Regions from separate parts of the Variovorax sp. UC74_104 genome, predicted to be linked through region 2. Evidence: predicted binding sites of a transcription regulator. Region 2 holds the regulator's gene; each other region holds the start of a gene.
The links. The regulator sigma-54, encoded in region 2, starts transcription at its own class of promoters, with help from an activator protein. The targets are predictions, from matches to a motif close to TGGCANGNAANCTGCTTT.

Region 1 (4,094 bases), 840 kb from region 2:
GAGTCGCTGAGGGTGGGGCGGCTGCGCATCCCGGTCGACGGCACGGGCAGCATGCAGGTGCCGTTTCGCGGGCCCGGCGGCGCGGACGGCGGATCGTTCCGCTACGTGCCCGCCGCCGACGTGCTCGAGGGCCGGCTCGGTGCGGGCGAACTCAAGGGCCGGATCGTGCTCGTGGGCGCCACGGCGCCGGGCCTGCAGGACCTGCGCGCCACGCCGGTCGAGGCGGCGTTCCCCGGCGTGGAGGTGCACGCCAACATCGTCTCCGCGCTGCTCGACCAGCGCCTGCTCAGCGTGCCCGACTACACGCCCGGCTACGAGGTGCTGCTGGTCGTCGCCACGGGGCTCCTGCTGGCCTTCGGGCTCTCGCTGCTGTCGGCGCCGCGCGCCGTGCTGCTGGCCGCGGGCGTGACCGTCGCGCTGATCGCCCTGAACGCCCGGCTGTACGTGGGCGCCGGCCTCGTGCTGCCGCTGGCTTCCGCGCTGGCCATGACGGCGCTCGCCTTCGCGCTCAACATGAGCTGGGGCTATTTCGTCGAATCGCGCGCACGGCGCGGGCTGGTGCGGCTCTTCGGCACCTACGTGCCGCCCCAGCTCGTCAACGAGATGATGGCCCACCCCGACCGCTACAGCATGCGCGCCGAGAGCAAGCCCATGACCGTGATGTTCTGCGACATGCGCGACTTCACGCGCCTGTCGGAGCAGATGGCGCCGGCCGAGCTGCAGGCCTTTCTCAACACCGTCTTCAGCCGGCTCACCAACGTCATCAGCGCGCACCGCGGCACCGTCGACAAGTACATGGGCGACTGCGTCATGGCCTTCTGGGGCGCACCCATCGACACGCCCGACCACGCCACGCTCGCCGTGCGCGCCGCGCTCGACATGGCAGATGCCGTGCACGACATCAACCGCGCCCACCGCGCCAGCGGCCGGCCCGAGATCAGTGTGGGCATCGGCATCAACAGCGGCGTGATGAGCGTGGGCGACATGGGATCGGCGGCTCGCCGCAGCTACACCGTGGTCGGCGACGCGGTCAATCTCGCGTCGCGCCTCGAGGGCCTGAGCGGCCACTACGGCATCGAAGTGGTCGCCAGCGGCGCGACGCGCGAACTCGCGCCCGACTTCATCTGGCAGGAGCTCGACAGCGTGCGCGTCAAGGGAAAGGCACAGGCCGTTGCCGTTTTTACGCCCCTCGCCGCGCGCACGCCCGAAGCCGTGGAGCAGACGCAGCAGCTGCTCGAACGCTGGGGCGAAGTGCTCGCCGCGTACCGTCGCCAGGACTGGGCCATGGGCCGAAACTTGCTCGCGCCCCTGCTCGCCGCGGATGCGAAAAAAGTCCTTTACCAGCTCTACGCCCAGCGTTTAGCCTCGATGGCGTTGCGACCGCAAGACCCGAACTGGGACGGCGCAACCCGGTTCGAGACCAAATGACGACGGACACATAAGAGGGGTCTTTCACAATGCAGGTTCGTGTGCTGGGTTGCTCGGGCGCCATCGCCAAAGACTGCCGCACCACCTCGTTCCTGGTCGACACGGACCTGCTCGTCGATGCGGGCACCGGTGTCGGAGACCTCACGCTCGATGAAATGGCCTGCATCGACGACGTCGTGCTCACGCACAGCCACCTCGACCACATCGCCGCGCTCCCCCTGATGCTCGACGCGATCGGCAGCCGCCGCGCGCAGCCGCTGCGCGTGCATGCGCTGAGCGCCACCATTGACGCGCTGCGCACGCACGTGTTCAACAACGTCATCTGGCCGGACTTCGAGAGCATTCCCAGCCTCGAGGCGCCCTTCGTGAGCTTTCACGACATCGCCGTGGGCCAGCAACTGCCGCTGGGCAGCCGCGAGCCCAAGGTGGTCGAAGTGCTGCCCGCGTTCCACACCGTGCCTGCCTGCGGCTTCGCCGTGCGAAGGGCCGAGGGCGGCGCCCACTGGGTGTTCAGCGGCGACACCGAGCGCAACGCGCCCTTCTGGGAGCGCGTGAACGAGCTCGACGTGGCAATGCTCGTGATCGAAACCGCATTCAGCAGCCGCGAGCAGGCGCTGGCTGAGCGCAGCCTGCACCTGTCGCCCGCGCTCCTGGCTGGCGAACTGGCCCACATCGCGCCGGGTAGGCAGTACCCGATCTACATCACCCACACCAAGCCCGCCGAAACCGACGAGATCATGAGCCAGATCGAAGCCCTGGTGGTCGAGCAGGCGGCAGGCATGGCGCAGCGGGACATCCGCTGGTTGAAGGTGGATGGTGTCCTGACTTTCTGACTGCTGGTCAGTGATGCGTGGCATGACAAATTTGTCACCAGGTGTCGCATCTTGAGGCAAGTTGTGTCACATGGTGTAACGACAAAGTGGCTTCAAGTGACGTGTTCGGTCGGTGGAAGGGCCTGAAGACGGGTGGCACGGATGCTGCGGAAGGTACCTCGCTCCGGGCAGGTTCCCGGGCGTAACAACCAACCTACCTGGAGTTCCTTAAATGAACGTTCGTACCGTCGCCCGCCGCGCTCAGGCCGGCTTTACCCTTATCGAACTGATGATCGTTGTGGCGATCATTGGTATCTTGGCTGCTATTGCGCTGCCGCAATACCAAAATTACACGGCTCGCGCTCAGACTACAGAAGCAATGAACCTGCTCGCCGGCCTGAAGACTCCGGTCATGGATCTCTCCGGTAGCAACGGGCTGGCTACGGCGTGCAGCACCGCCGACGCAGTGCCTGGGGATGCTGCCGCTACTCCGCCCGTGGCCCCCATTCCTGCTGGCGCTCTGAATACGTCCAACAATTTCACGTTGTCCGGCAAGTACGTTGCCAACATCGTAGCTACGGCGAACGCCGGTACCTCCTGCGCTCTTACTGCAACCTTCAAGACCACGGGCGTGAACGACAAGCTGTCGGGCAAAACCGTTACCTTCACGTACACCGCTTCGAACGCCGATTGGGCCTGCACTTCCAACCTGGACGCATCGGTGCGTCCTAAGACTTGCTCGGCTTCCTAACGATCTGAGGCCACTCAGAACGACTGTGACAAAGCCGCCTCTGAGGCGGCTTTTTTTCGTCCACATTGTCATAGGGCCATGCATAAACCGTAAGCCGTCAATTAACCACGCCCTTGTTCAGGGAGCAATGAGCTGTGAGGCTACGTGCCCATGTATAGCAACATGGACACGTAGACATGACAGAGCAGTACGCAGAGTTGAGAGGCCGGTTGGTTGTGGGGCGCAAGAGTGACGGTCGCGGCGTCTACGACGAATCCGCCAAGAGGGAGTTGATCGTTGCCTGTCTCAAGCAGGGAGTGTCGGTGGCACGCATGGCGATGGAGCACGGTGTCAACACGAACCTGCTGAGGACCTGGATCGCGGCTTACCAGAGGCGAAGCGCCCAAGTGTCGGCGGGCGACATCGCGCGAACGCAAGATGCGGCATTCGTTGCCGTACACGTGGAGGGCGAACAGGATCCGCCGCAGCGCGAGCGTGCGGTGGCTGTGCCCGCGGTAGCCCACACACCTGCCACGGCCGTGGCGGTGATCCCGGATGAGAGCCCCTTGGCGACACCGACTCCGATGGTCGGTTTGCAGGTGCGGCTGCCCAACGGTGTGCAGCTCGATCTCGGCGAGACGAGCTTGCAGGAATTGCCGACGCTGGTGCAGATGTTGAGCCGATTGCCATGTTCCGCTTCGACGAAGGGCTGAAGGTCTACCTGCATCGCGAGCCGGTGGACTTCCGGCTGAGCATCAACGGCCTGGCGGTGCTGGTGGAGCAGGCGCTGGGCCTGGATCCGTTCGCATCGTGCGCCTACGTGTTCAGCAACCGCAGGCGCGACCGGGTGAAGATCCTGGGTTGGGAGCGCAACGGCTTCTGGCTGTTGCTCAAGCGGCTGGAGAAGGACAGGTTCATCTGGCCCTCGGCCGAGGCGGTTCCGGCGCTGACGGCCGAGCAACTGCACTGGTTGCTGGAAGGCATCGACATCGCGGTGGTGCAACGCCACCCCCATCTGCGCTATTGCAGCGTGGCCTGACGGAACAATGCTGGGGCACGCCGATCCAAGCTGGCGTGTCCACGCCTGCCACCATCACCGCTGAAGAACTCGCTGGCCTCATCGC
Region 2 (4,094 bases):
CGCGCATCACCTCCAGCCCCGAGGGGCCCGGGATCAGGTAGGGCGAGACGATGGTCACTTCCGAGCGGGCGCGGCGCATCTGCTCGACCACGTTGTAGCGCACGCTGTCGACGTCGAGCAGCGGCACGCCGCCGTAGGAAGCGGTCTTGCCGATCACGCGCTCGGGCGAATCGGCATACGCCTCGGCGGTGGTCCAGATCAGGCCGAGCTTGCCGGCGTCCAGGTCTTCGGCCATCGGGCTGTAGCCCAGCAGGTCGTTGGGCGCGGGCCTGGGCGGCGGGGGCGTGGTGTCGGGGCCGGTGGCGAGCTCGAAGCGCTGCTGCAGCTCCTCGCGCGAGAGGCCGCTGCCCACCACCGACTGGATCGGCCGCACGTAGACGCTGTTCCAGTATTGGTCGAACAGGCTGCCCAGGCGGGGAATGAGCGCGCCGGTGACGAAGGTGTCGAGGTCGATGAAGTTCTCGCCCGCCGTGCGCCTGAAGTACTGGTTGCCGATGTTGCGCCCGCCCGCCACCGCCATCGCGCCGTCGGCGATGAACAGCTTGTTGTGCATGCGGCGGTTGACGCGGCTGAAGTCGAAGAGCGAGGCCGTGAAGCGCTTCAGCAGGCTGCCGCGGCCGGCCGGGAAGGGGTTGAACAGGCGCAGCTCCACATTGGGCGTGGCGGCGAAGCCCAGCAGCAGTTCGTCTTCGCCGGAGGTGTAGAGGTCGTCCATCAAGAGCCGCACGCGCACGCCGCGCTGGGCGGCGTCGCGCAGGGTGCGCAGCAGGTAGCGGCCGGTCTCGTCGTTCTCGATCTGGTAGTACTGCACGTCCAGCGTGCGCTGCGCGCGGCGGGCCAGCTGGATGCGGGTGTCGAAGGCGAAGTCGCCGCCGGGCATCAGGCGGAAGCCGCTCAGGTCGGGGTCGGGCTGCGAGGCCAGCGCGATCTTGCCCAAGGCGGTGTCGGCCGAGACGGCGATGGCCTTGGTCGGCGTGCGCGGCGCCTCGTCGGGCAGCGTGGCGCAGCCGGCGACAAACAGCACGACCATGGCGAGCACCACAGCCATGCCCAAACGCCACCCGGATCCATTCAAGGAACACCGCGGAACCGGCTCAGCCGGGCCGCAGGTGTTGCCCCCTGCAAGGGGGTTGGCGAAGCGACACGAAGTGCGCATAGCCTGGGGGTGTACCAATTACAAGGCTTTGCGCAGGTTGGCGGGCGCGATGCGCAGCGCCTCGCGGTACTTGGCGACGGTGCGGCGCGCGCACTCGATGCCCTGCTCCTTCAGCATCTCGGAGATCTGGCTGTCCGACAGCGGCTTCTTCACGCTCTCGGAGCCGACGAACTGCTTGATGAGCGCGCGCACCGCGGTGCTCGACGCATTGCCGCCGGTCTCGGTGCCCAGCGCCGAGCCGAAGAAGTACTTGAGCTCGACCGTGCCGAAGGGCGTGGCCATGTACTTGGCGGTGGTCACGCGCGAGATGGTCGATTCGTGTAGGCCCAGCTCGTCGGCGATCTCGCGCAGCACCAGCGGGCGCATGGCGAGCTCGCCGTGCACGAAGTAGCTCTTCTGCCGCTCGACGATGGCGTTGCTCACGCGCAGGATGGTGTCGAAGCGCTGCTGGATGTTCTTGATGAACCAGCGCGCCTCCTGCAGCCGCTGCGACAGCGCCTGGCTGCCCTCGCCCTTGTGCGACTTCAGCGCGCCGGCGTAGATGTCGTGCACGCGCAGGCGCGGCATCACGTCGGGGTTGAGCATCACGCGGAACTTCACGTTGGTGCCGCGGCCGGTCTTGGTGACGATCACGTCCGGAATGATGACGTTGCGCTCGACGTCGACGAAGCGCCGGCCCGGCTTGGGCTCCAGCCGCGCGATGACCTGCAGCGCCGAGCGCACCAGCTCCTCGCTGCTGCGGGTGAGCGTGGCCAGGCGCTTGAAGTCGCGGCGCGCGAGCAGCTCCATGGGCTGCTTGCAGATGGCCAGCGCCGTCTTGCGGACCAGTTCCTCTTCCTCGGTCTCGTCGTCGCTGGCCATGGCGCGCAGCTGGATGCTCAGGCACTCGCCGAGGTCGCGCGCACCCACGCCAGCGGGCTCCAGGCTCTGCAGCAGGCCGAGCGCCACCTGGAAGTGATGCACCAGGTCGTCGAACTGGTCGTTGTCGTCGCCGGCCAGGCCCGAGGCCAGCGCGGGCAGCGAGTCCTCGAGGTAGCCGTCGTCGTTGAGCGATTCGATCAGGAAGCGCAGCGCGGCGCTGTCGTTCTCGTTCAGGCGCAGGCTCAGCGCCTGGCGGTGCAGGAAGGATTGCAGCGACTCCTGGCTGCGCGCGAGCTCGGTGGCGTCGGCGCGCTCGTCGTCGCCCAGGTTGTTCTGGCGCGCGGGCGCGTCGCTGCCCCATTCGCTGTCGTCGGGCGCCATGTCGACGGTGCCGTCGCCCTCCCAGTCGGGCTCGCGCTCGGAGATCTCGGCGGCGGGGCCGTCGGAGTCAGCGGTGGAGGCGCTCTCGGCGGACGAACTCGTGCTGCTGCTGGCGGCCGGGGAGGCGAAGTCGCCCTCGCCTTCGCCGCCGTCATCGCGGGGGACCGGCGCGTCGGCCGTGTCGAGCCCGAATTCCTCGCGCGCGGCTTCTTCCGCGGTGCGCTCGAGGAACGGGTTCTCGTCGAGCATCTGCTCCACCTCCTGGCTCAGTTCGAGCGTGGAGAGCTGCAGCAGCCTGATCGACTGCTGCAGCTGCGGCGTGAGCGCCAGATGCTGCGAAACGCGAAGGGATAGCCCTTGCTTCATGGTGGAAACCGCCCCCGCGCCTTACATGCGGAAGTGCTCGCCCAGGTACACCCTGCGTACCTCGGCGTTGTCGACGATCTCCGAAGGCGTGCCTTGTGCCAGCACATGCCCGTCGCTGATGATGAAGGCGTGGTCGCAGATGCCCAGCGTCTCGCGCACGTTGTGGTCGGTGATGAGCACGCCGATGCCGCGCTCCTTCAGGAAGCTGATGATCCGCTGGATCTCGATCACCGCGATCGGGTCGATGCCGGCGAAGGGCTCGTCCAGCAGGATGAAGCGCGGCTGCGTGGCCAGGGCGCGCGCGATCTCGACGCGGCGGCGCTCGCCGCCCGACAGCGCGAGCGCCGGCGAATCGCGCAGGTGGTCGACGCGCAGGTCAGCCAGTAGCTCGGACAGGCGCTCCTCGATGTGCGGCTTCGACAGCGGCGCCATCTTGCCGTTCGCGTCGGGCTCCATCTGCAGCTCGAGCACGGCGCGCACGTTCTCCTCGACCGTGAGCTTGCGGAAGATGGAAGCTTCCTGCGGCAGGTAGCTCAGGCCCATGCGGGCGCGGCGGTGGATCGGCATGTGGGCGATCGGCTCGCCGTCGATGGTGATGTCGCCGGCATCGGCGCGCACCAGGCCCACGATCATGTAGAACGAAGTGGTCTTGCCGGCGCCGTTGGGGCCCAGCAGCCCGACGACTTCGCCCTTCTGCACGTCGAGCGAGACGTCCTTCACGACCGTGCGGCTGCCGTAGCTCTTCTTCAGGCCGCGCGCGACCAGGCGGCTGCCCGGTGCGCCGCCGGCGTCCTGGGTTCCTGCGGATTCGATCACTTGCGCGTGTCTCCCTGGTCACTGCCGAGCGTGGTGCTCGGGCGCAGGCCCTTGCCCGGTGCCGGGGTGGCTGCCGGCGGCGGTGCCTTCGCACCACCGGCCGGGGCCGAGGCGCCCGCGGCCGGCGCGGTGGCGGTTGCTGCCTTGGGGGTGAGGATGGTCCTGACGCGTCCGCCCGGCGCCGAAGCGTTGACGGCGGTGTTCGGCGGCACGGTGGAGCCGTTGACGGTGTAGGTGTCGTTGCTCTGGTCGTAGACGATCAGCGCGCCCTGGCTCTCGTCGTTCGGCGTGGCGCCGAGCAGCCGGCGCATGGTGGCGTTGCGGATGAACTTGACGTTGTCGGCGCGGCTGTCGTACTCGATGACTTCCGACTCGCCCTCGATCCATTCGTCGGGCGCGTTGCGCTTCTGTTTGTAGTAGGCCCGCTTGCCGGGCGCCGCCGTGACCACGCCGTACTGGTAGCCCTCGGCGTCCTGGCGCACGTCCAGCCGCGCGCCGCGGATGATGATCGTGC
Region 3 (4,094 bases), 1.3 Mb from region 2:
AGCCACAACGGCTGGACCGACGAGCCCGTCACCGACGCGCAGCTGAAGCAGATCTACGCGCTCGCGAGCCTCGGCCCCACCTCGGCCAACTGCTCGCCCGCGCGCTTCGTCTTCGTGCGCACGCCCGAGGGCAAGCAGCGCCTCGCGCCGGCCCTCTCCAAGGGCAACCTCGACAAGACCATGGCCGCGCCCGTCACGGTCATCGCCGCGTGGGACCGCAAGTTCTACGACAGGCTGCCTGCGCTGTTCCCGCACGCCGACGCGCGCAGCTGGTTCACCGGCAGCCCCGAGGCCGCCCACGAGACGGCCTTTCGCAACGCCAGCCTGCAGGCGGGCTACCTGCTGCTCGCGGCGCGCGCGGTCGGGCTCGACGCGGGCCCGATGTCGGGCTTCGACAAGGCGAAGGTCGACGCGGCCTTCTTCGAGGGTACCGACTGGACCGTCAACTTCCTCATCAACCTCGGCCACGGCGACGCGTCGAAGCTGTTCGGCCGCCTGACGCGGCTGGCCTTCGACGAGGCCTGCCTGCTGGCCTGAAGGAGTCATGCGAGATGCTGCACAACGCCATGGCCTCGAATCCCGCTTCATCGTCACCCAATCCCGCCCTGCTGCCGCAGGGCCTGCAGAAGGCCGACTACCGCAACGCGATGGCGCGGCTGGGCGCGGCGGTGAACATCATCACCACCGACGGCCCCGCAGGCCGCGCGGGCTTCACCGCATCAGCCGTGTGCAGCGTGACCGACGAGCCACCGACGCTGCTGGTGTGCCTGAACCGTTCGGCCTCGGTGTACCCGGCGTTCAAGGCCAACGGCGTGCTGTGCGTCAACGTGCTGGCAGCCGGGCACCAGTCGCTGTCCGCCCTCTTCGGCGGCAAGACGCCGATGGACGAGCGCTTCGCCGCAGCAAGCTGGAGCAGCAAGACCACCGGCTCGCCGGTGCTGGACGATGCAGCCGTGTCCTTCGACTGCCGCGTGGTGCATGCGACGAGCTCGGGCACGCACGATGTTTTTTTCTGTGAAGCCGTCTCCATCGCCATCGGCGGCGCGGCGCAGGGGCTGATCTACTTCGATCGGCGGTATCACGAGATCGCTGCGCCGCCATCCCACTGACCCGTTTTATCCCCTCTCCCCAAGGGGAGAGGGAGCAAGGCCTCAGCGCGGCACGATGCCCTGCAGCACGATGCGCTGAACGTTCTCCACCGCGCGCTCGAAGAAGGCCTCGTCTTCCAGCGTGTGCCCCGACAGCGCCTGCACCTGCACGCCGAAGTCCGCGTAGTGCTGCGTCATTGCCCACAGCGCGAAGATCAGGTGGTGCGGATCGACCGGCGCCAGCTTGCCCGCATCGATCCATGCGCGGATCACTTCCGATTTCTTCTCCACCAGCGTGCGCAGTTCGCGATCGAGTTCGTCGCGCAGCAGCGGCGCGCCCTGGATCATCTCCAGGCAGAAGAGCCGCGACGCATCGGGCCGGTCGCGCGAGACCACCAGCTTGCGGCGGATGTAGTCGCCGATGGCCTCGGCCGGATCCTGCTCCGCGCTGAAGCCGCGCAGCGGCTCGAGCCACAGCGCGAGCAGGTCGCGCAGCACGTTGACGTAGAGCTCTTCCTTGTTCGCGAAGTAGTAGAGCAGGTTGCTCTTCGACACGTCGGCGCGCGCGGCCACCTGGTCGATGGAGGTGCCGTGCAGGCCGAAGCGCGAGAACAGCCCCAGCGCCGCGCCGAGGATCGCGCTGCGCTTGTCCTCGATCTGGCGCAACCGGCGGTTCACCGCGGAGGCGCTGCGCACCGCCGGCTTCGCGCGCTTGCGCGCGGGGCTTTCCTTGCTGGCGTTCACGGCCAGTGCTTTGGTCTTCGGCATCTTTCCTCGTTCCTCCCTCGTTCGTTCAATCGCTCGATCGGTCGGTCCTGCCTCGGCAGGCGCTACGGCGCACCACTGTAAGGCCGTGGTGCATCGCCATGCGCCGCAACCGCCTTCGCGGCACGGCAATTCGCACCATGCTGACGCGACGAATGGGTTTTGTCCATTTGGTCCAACTGGCACAGACGTTGCATGGCGAAAGGCATGCCAAGCACGAGGAACCTGCCATGACCCTGCTTTCCGTACCCATCATCGATCTCGCGCCCTACTTCGCCGGAAGCGCCGAAGGCAAGGCGGAGGTAGCGAAGAAAGTCGACGAGGCCTGCCGCAGCATCGGCTTCCTCGTCATCACCAACCACGGCATCTCTGCGGAGCTGATCTCGCGCGTGTCGTCGCTCTCGCGCAAGTTCTTCGACATGCCGCTGGGCGAGAAGCGCAAGGTCGATCGTCCGCGCGAGGACGCGGTGCGCGGCTACAGCGCGGTGGGCGAGGAAGGGCTCTCCTACAGCCTGGAGGAAGCGGCACCGGGCGACCTGAAGGAGTCGTTCTCCATCGGCCCCTCGAACGTGCCGGACGACGACTACCACCGCGGCCCCGCAGCAGGCCCGCACTTCGAACCCAACAGCTGGCCGCCCATCGAGGGCTTCAAGGAAGCGTACGAGCAGTACTTCGAGGCGATGAGCGATCTCTCGCGCTCGCTGATGCGCGTCTTCGCGCTCGGCCTCTCGCTGCCCGAGACCTTCTTCGACGACAAGATCGACAGGCACATCAGCATGTTCCGCGTGCTGAGCTACCCGCCCCAGCGCGAGCAGCCTCTGCCCGGCCAGCTGCGCGCGGGCGCGCACAGCGACTATGGCAGCCTCACCATCGTGCTGCCCGACGACAAGGGCCTGCAGGTGTTCAACAAGGCCGGCCAGTGGGTGGACGTGCCGCAGGTCGAGGGCGGCCTGGTGGTCAACATCGCCGACCTCATGATGCAGTGGACCAACGACCAGTGGGTGTCCACGCTGCACCGCGTGATCAACCCGCCCTTCGAGGTGGCGAGCACCAACCGCCGCCAGTCGCTGGTGTTCTTCCACCAGCCCAACTACGACGCGATGGTCGAGTGCCTACCGAGCTGCCTCGCACCGGGCGAGCAGCCGAAGTACGCGCCCATCTCGTCGGGCGACCACCTCACCTCCAAGTTCGTCAAGCAGACGACCTTCGGCGGCACCAAGGTCGCGGCCTGAATCCTCGGAGGCGCCCGGATCACATGGCCCACCTGTCCTACGTCAACGTCTTCGCGAAGGACGTGGTCGCGCTCAGCGGCTTCTACCAGCGCGTGTTCGGCTTCAAGGAGATCGAGGCGATCCGCTCGCCCATCTTCCGAGGGCTGGACACCGGCAAGTCGAGCCTCGGCTTCAACGCGCTCGATGCCTACGAGCTGCTGCACCTGAGCGAGTTCTCCGACACGCGCGGCGTGAAGTTCCTGCTGAACATCGACGTCGACAGCCAGGCCGACGTCGACCGCATGGTGCCCGTCGCTCTAGAGGCCGGCGCCACGCTCGTGAAGCCGCCCTACGTCACCTACTACAACTGGTACCAGTCGGTGCTGCTCGATCCCGAGGGCAATGTGTTCCGCATCAACTTCATGATGTGACGCGCACTGCGACCACTTCATCTTTCGTCTCCGTTCTTCCCTCCGTCAAAGCCTCTACTCAAAGGTAGTTCCATGCAGCTGCGCACCCTCACTCCCAGCCTGGGCCTCGCGATGACCATCGCGGCCGGAGGCGCGTCCTTCACCACGCTGACCGCTGCGGCCGCCGACGGCTTCACGCTGAAGGACAAGCCGAAGATCGCGATGCTCTACTTCGGCCCCAAGAACGACGGCGGCTGGACGCAGGCCTTCGACGAGGCCCGCGTGAAGATCGAGAAGGAGATCGGCCAGAAGATCCAGTTCGTGGAGAACGTGCCCGAGGACGCGTCGGCCATCAAGCCCGCGGCCGAGAAATTCATCCAGCGCGGCGCCAACATCGTGATCGGCACCGCCTTCGGCTATTCCGACAGCTTCAAGGACCTGGCCGCCAAGTACCCCGACGTGGCCTTCCTCAACGGCTCAGGCACCACCAACGGCAGCAACCTCGAGTCGTTCTACGGCCGCACCTACGAGAGCCAGTACCTCTGCGGCATGGCCGCCGGTGCCGCATCGAAGACCGGCAAGCTGGGCTTCGTCGCGGCCAACCCCTTCGGCGTGGTGAA
Region 4 (4,094 bases), 1.9 Mb from region 2:
CGACGATGCCCGCGATGACCAGCAGCGCCATGTACGCCTTGAGGAAGCCCGAGCGCAGCGAAGCCTTCTGCACGCCCGCGAGCGCGGCCGCCGCGTCGGGCTCGGTCGCCAGCTCCAGCGCGCCTTCGGCGAAGGCGCGCAGCTCCTGCTGGTAGAGCACGCCGAACACCACCGCCAGCAGCGGCACGATCACCAGCATCAGCAGCAGGAAGTGCCCCAGCCCCGTGTCGAGGTAGCGCCAGCTGCGCCGCGGCAGCAGCCAGCGCAGCACCGCCGACCACTGCGACGACAGGCTCGCGTGCGGCTTGCACAGGTCGCCGCAGCGCGCGTCCAGCGTGCAGCACAGAGAGCAGATCGGGCCCTGGTAGGCGGGGCAGTGGGCCATGTCCGGCCCCTCGTACTCGCGCTCGCAGATCACGCAGTGCTGCACCTTCAGGCGCTGGTAGCTGCCCTCGTGCTCGACCCTGGCCCAGCGCACCGCGCCGGCCCCGGATGAAGGCACGCCGCGCGCCAGGTAGTACTTGCCGCCGGTCGCCCAGGCCAAAAGCGGCGAGGCCACCAGCGCCGTGCCCAGCGCGATCAGCGCCGAGAAGGCCTGCGCCAGCGGCCCGAACACGCCCAGGTGCGCGGTGATCGACAGCCCCGATGCCAGCGCCATCGCGCCCACGCCCACCGGGTTGATGTCCCACAGATGCGCGCGCTTGAACTCGATGCCCGGCGGCGACAGGCCCAGCGGCTTGTTGATGACCAGGTCGGCCACCACGGCCATCATCCAGGCGATGGCGATGTTGGCGAACAGGCCCAGCACGTCGCCCAGCGCCTCGAACACGTTCATCTCCATCAGCATGAAGGCGATGAGCGCGTTGAACACCACCCACACCACCCGCCCCGGGTGACTGTGCGCCACGCGCGAGAAGAAGTTGCTCCAGGCCAAAGAGCCCGCATAGGCGTTGGTCACGTTGATCTTGAGCTGCGAGATCACCACGAACAGCGCCGTGGCCGCCACCGCCCAGCCGTAGTGCGGAAACACGTACTCGTAGGCCGCCAGGTACATCTGGTTGGGGTCGACCGCCCGGTCGGCCGGCACCATGTGCGTGATCGCGAGGTAAGCCAGCAGCGCGCCGCCCAGCATCTTGAGCACGCCCAGCACCACCCAGCCCGGGCCGCCGGCCAGCACCCCGGCCCACCAGCGCCGCGCCGTGGCCGCCGTGCGCGCGGGCATGAAGCGCAGGTAGTCGGCCTGCTCGCCCATCTGGGTGATAAGCGCGATGCCGACCGTGAGGGCTGCGCCAAACAGGTGCAGATCGAAGCCCTTCGTGCCCGAGCGCACGCCGTTGTAGTGCACGATGCCCGCGAACGCACCAGGATCGCGCACAAGCACATAGGCGAAGGGCACGACCAGCATCAGCAGCCACAGCGGCTGGGTCCACAACTGCAGCCGGCTGATGGCCGACACCCCGTGCGTGACCAGTGGAATCACCACCAGCGCGCACACCAGGTAGCCCCAGACCGGCGGAATGCCCAGCGCCAGTTCCAGCGCATAGGCCATCACCGCCGCCTCCAGCGCGAAGAAGATGAAGGTGAAGCTCGCGTAGATCAGCGAGGTGAGCGTGGAGCCGATGTAGCCGAAGCCGGCACCGCGCGTGAGCAGGTCCATGTCGACGCCGTAGCGCGCCGCGTACACGCTGATCGGCACGCCCGCCAGGAAGATGATGAACCCCGTCGCCAGGATCGCCCAGAAGGCGTTGGCGAAGCCGTACTGCACCAGCAGCGTGGCGCCCACCGCCTCCAGGATCAGGAACGACGCCGCCCCGAAAGCCGTGTTGGCCACCCGCCATTCGGACCATTTGCGGAAGCGCTGCGGCGTGTAGCGCAGGGCGTAGTCTTCCAGCGTCTCGCTGGCCACCCAGCTGTTGTAGTCGCGCCGCACCTTGACGATGCGCTGGGGGGCGTCGTCCGAGCTGATGGGGGCGGCTTCAGGGTTCACACCGTTTCGGTGCATCTTCCGTGCCATCCATACGGCTTTTGGCGGACGAGGCACGACTGTTGCAAAGAAGCCGGCTTGCCCATAATGGCCGCCTCCTCCCGCCACCCGATGCCGATCCCATGGAACTGACCCCGCGCGAAAAAGACAAGCTGCTGATCTTCACCGCGGCACTCCTGGCCGAACGCCGCAAGGCGCGCGGCCTCAAGCTCAACTACCCCGAAGCCGTCGCCCTGATCTCCGCCGCCGTCATGGAAGGCGCGCGCGACGGCAAGAGCGTGGCCGAACTCATGAGCGAGGGGCGCAGCGTGCTCACCCGCGCCGACGTGATGGACGGCATCGCCGAGATGATTCCCGACATCCAGGTCGAAGCGACCTTCCCCGACGGCACCAAGCTGGTCACCGTGCACCAGCCGATCGTCTGAAATTCGAAGAACAAGAGAAAGAACAGAAGGACTTTTCCATGCGCCACAGCACCTCCAAGACCCTTGCCCTGATCGCCTTCCTGCTGCCGCTCGCGGCCAGCGCCCACACCGGAGTGGACGGCGGCATGCACCACGGCTTCGTCACCGGCTTCATGCACCCGCTGACCGGCGCCGACCACCTCGCGGCGATGGTCGCCGTCGGCCTGTGGAGCGCGCTGGCCGCGCGCCGCGCCTGGCCCGACCTGCTCTGGGCGCCGCTGGCCTTCGCCGGCATGCTGCTCGCGGGCGCGCTGGCCGGGCTGGCGAGCGTGCAGCTGCCGGCGGTCGAGCCGATGATCGCGGCCTCGCTGCTGGTGCTGGGCCTGCTGGTGGTCACGCGCGTGCGCCTGCCGGCGGTGGCGGCGATGGCCGTGGTGGGCGTGTTCGCCGTCTTCCACGGCGTGGCCCACGGCTACGAGCTGGCGAGCGAGCAAGGCGCCGCCCTCACGCTGGCCGGCATGGTCTGCGCGACGGTGCTGCTGCACGCCGCGGGCATCGCGATCGGCTGGGCACTGCGCAATGCCAACGCGTGGCTGCCGCGCGTGGCCGGCGCCGCGGTCGTCGGCCTGGGCGCAACGCTGCTGGCTCAGGCCATCTGAGGCGGCCGGCATGATCCCCGGAGAACTCTTCACCGACGAGGGCGAGCACGCGCTCAACCCCGGCCGCCGCACCCTCACGCTCGTGGTGCAGAACACCGCCGACCGGCCGATCCAGGTCGGCTCGCACTATCACTTCGCCGAGACCAACGGCGCGCTCGGCTTCGACCGCGAGGCCGCGCGCGGCATGCGGCTGAACATTGCCTCGGGCGCCGCGGTGCGCTTCGAGCCGGGCCAGCAGCGCACGGTCGAGCTGGTCGACTTTTCGGGCGATCGCATCGTCTACGGCTTTCGCGGCCTGGTTCAAGGGAAGCTCTGATGGCGACCATTTCAAGGCGTGCCTACGCCGAAATCTTCGGCCCCACGGTGGGCGACCGCGTCCGCCTCGCGGACACTGAGCTCGTCATCGAGGTCGAGGCCGACTACACCCTGCGCGCCGGCGGCTACGGCGAAGAGGTGAAGTTCGGCGGCGGCAAGACGATCCGCGACGGCATGGCGCAATCGCAGCGCACCAGGGCGCAGGGCGCGGTCGACACGGTGCTGACCAACGCGCTCATCCTCGACCACTGGGGCATCGTCAAGGCCGACATCGGCCTGAAGGACGGCCGCATCGCCGCCATCGGCAAGGCCGGCAACCCCGACGTGCAACCGGGCGTGGACATCGTCATCGGCCCTGGCACCGAGATCATCAGCTGCGAGGGCAACATCGTCACCGCAGGCGGCATCGACAGCCACATCCACTTCATCTGCCCGCAGCAGATAGAGGAGGCGCTGTGTTCCGGCGTGACCACCATGCTCGGCGGCGGCACCGGCCCGGCCACCGGCACCTTCGCCACCACCTCCACGCCCGGCCCCTGGCACATCGAGCGCATGCTGCAGGCGGCCGACGCCTTCCCGATGAACCTGGGCTTCCTCGGCAAGGGCAACGCCAGCCTGCCGCACGCGCTGCACGAGCAGATCGAAGCCGGCGTCATCGGCCTGAAGCTGCACGAAGACTGGGGCACCACGCCCGCGGCCATCAGCAACTGCATGGACGTGGCCGACGCCACC

Region 1: a site for sigma-54 is predicted at 2,395-2,412, ahead of ACHMXA_RS02630 (pilin). Genes of this name have one in related genera too.
Region 3: a site for sigma-54 is predicted at 2,034-2,051, ahead of ACHMXA_RS00500 (isopenicillin N synthase family dioxygenase). Genes of this name have one in related genera too.
Region 4: a site for sigma-54 is predicted at 2,009-2,026, ahead of ACHMXA_RS27810 (urease subunit gamma). Genes of this name have one in related genera too.

The regions. Positions count from the first base shown of each region.
Region 1 covers NZ_CP171978.1:535,656-539,749, reverse strand. The annotation lists partial or broken gene ACHMXA_RS02640 (CHASE2 domain-containing protein) at 1-1,428, shown strand, start outside; gene ACHMXA_RS02635 (3',5'-cyclic-nucleotide phosphodiesterase) at 1,458-2,261, shown strand; gene ACHMXA_RS02630 (pilin) at 2,473-2,991, shown strand; gene ACHMXA_RS02625 (transposase) at 3,168-3,683, shown strand; gene tnpB (IS66 family insertion sequence element accessory protein TnpB) at 3,659-4,009, shown strand; gene tnpC (IS66 family transposase) at 4,045-4,094, shown strand, end outside.
Region 2 covers NZ_CP171978.1:1,377,952-1,382,045, reverse strand. The annotation lists gene ACHMXA_RS06545 (phospholipase D family protein) at 1-1,048, opposite strand, end outside; gene rpoN (RNA polymerase factor sigma-54) at 1,175-2,764, opposite strand; gene lptB (LPS export ABC transporter ATP-binding protein) at 2,786-3,580, opposite strand; gene lptA (lipopolysaccharide transport periplasmic protein LptA) at 3,577-4,094, opposite strand, start outside.
Region 3 covers NZ_CP171978.1:111,328-115,421, forward strand. The annotation lists gene ACHMXA_RS00485 (malonic semialdehyde reductase) at 1-537, shown strand, start outside; gene rutF (NADH-dependent FMN reductase RutF) at 552-1,109, shown strand; gene rutR (HTH-type transcriptional regulator RutR) at 1,152-1,856, opposite strand; gene ACHMXA_RS00500 (isopenicillin N synthase family dioxygenase) at 2,084-3,085, shown strand; gene ACHMXA_RS00505 (VOC family protein) at 3,109-3,495, shown strand; gene ACHMXA_RS00510 (BMP family ABC transporter substrate-binding protein) at 3,568-4,094, shown strand, end outside.
Region 4 covers NZ_CP171978.1:5,912,728-5,916,821, forward strand. The annotation lists gene ACHMXA_RS27805 (ATP-binding protein) at 1-2,002, opposite strand, end outside; gene ACHMXA_RS27810 (urease subunit gamma) at 2,107-2,409, shown strand; gene ACHMXA_RS27815 (HupE/UreJ family protein) at 2,448-3,047, shown strand; gene ACHMXA_RS27820 (urease subunit beta) at 3,058-3,363, shown strand; gene ureC (urease subunit alpha) at 3,363-4,094, shown strand, end outside.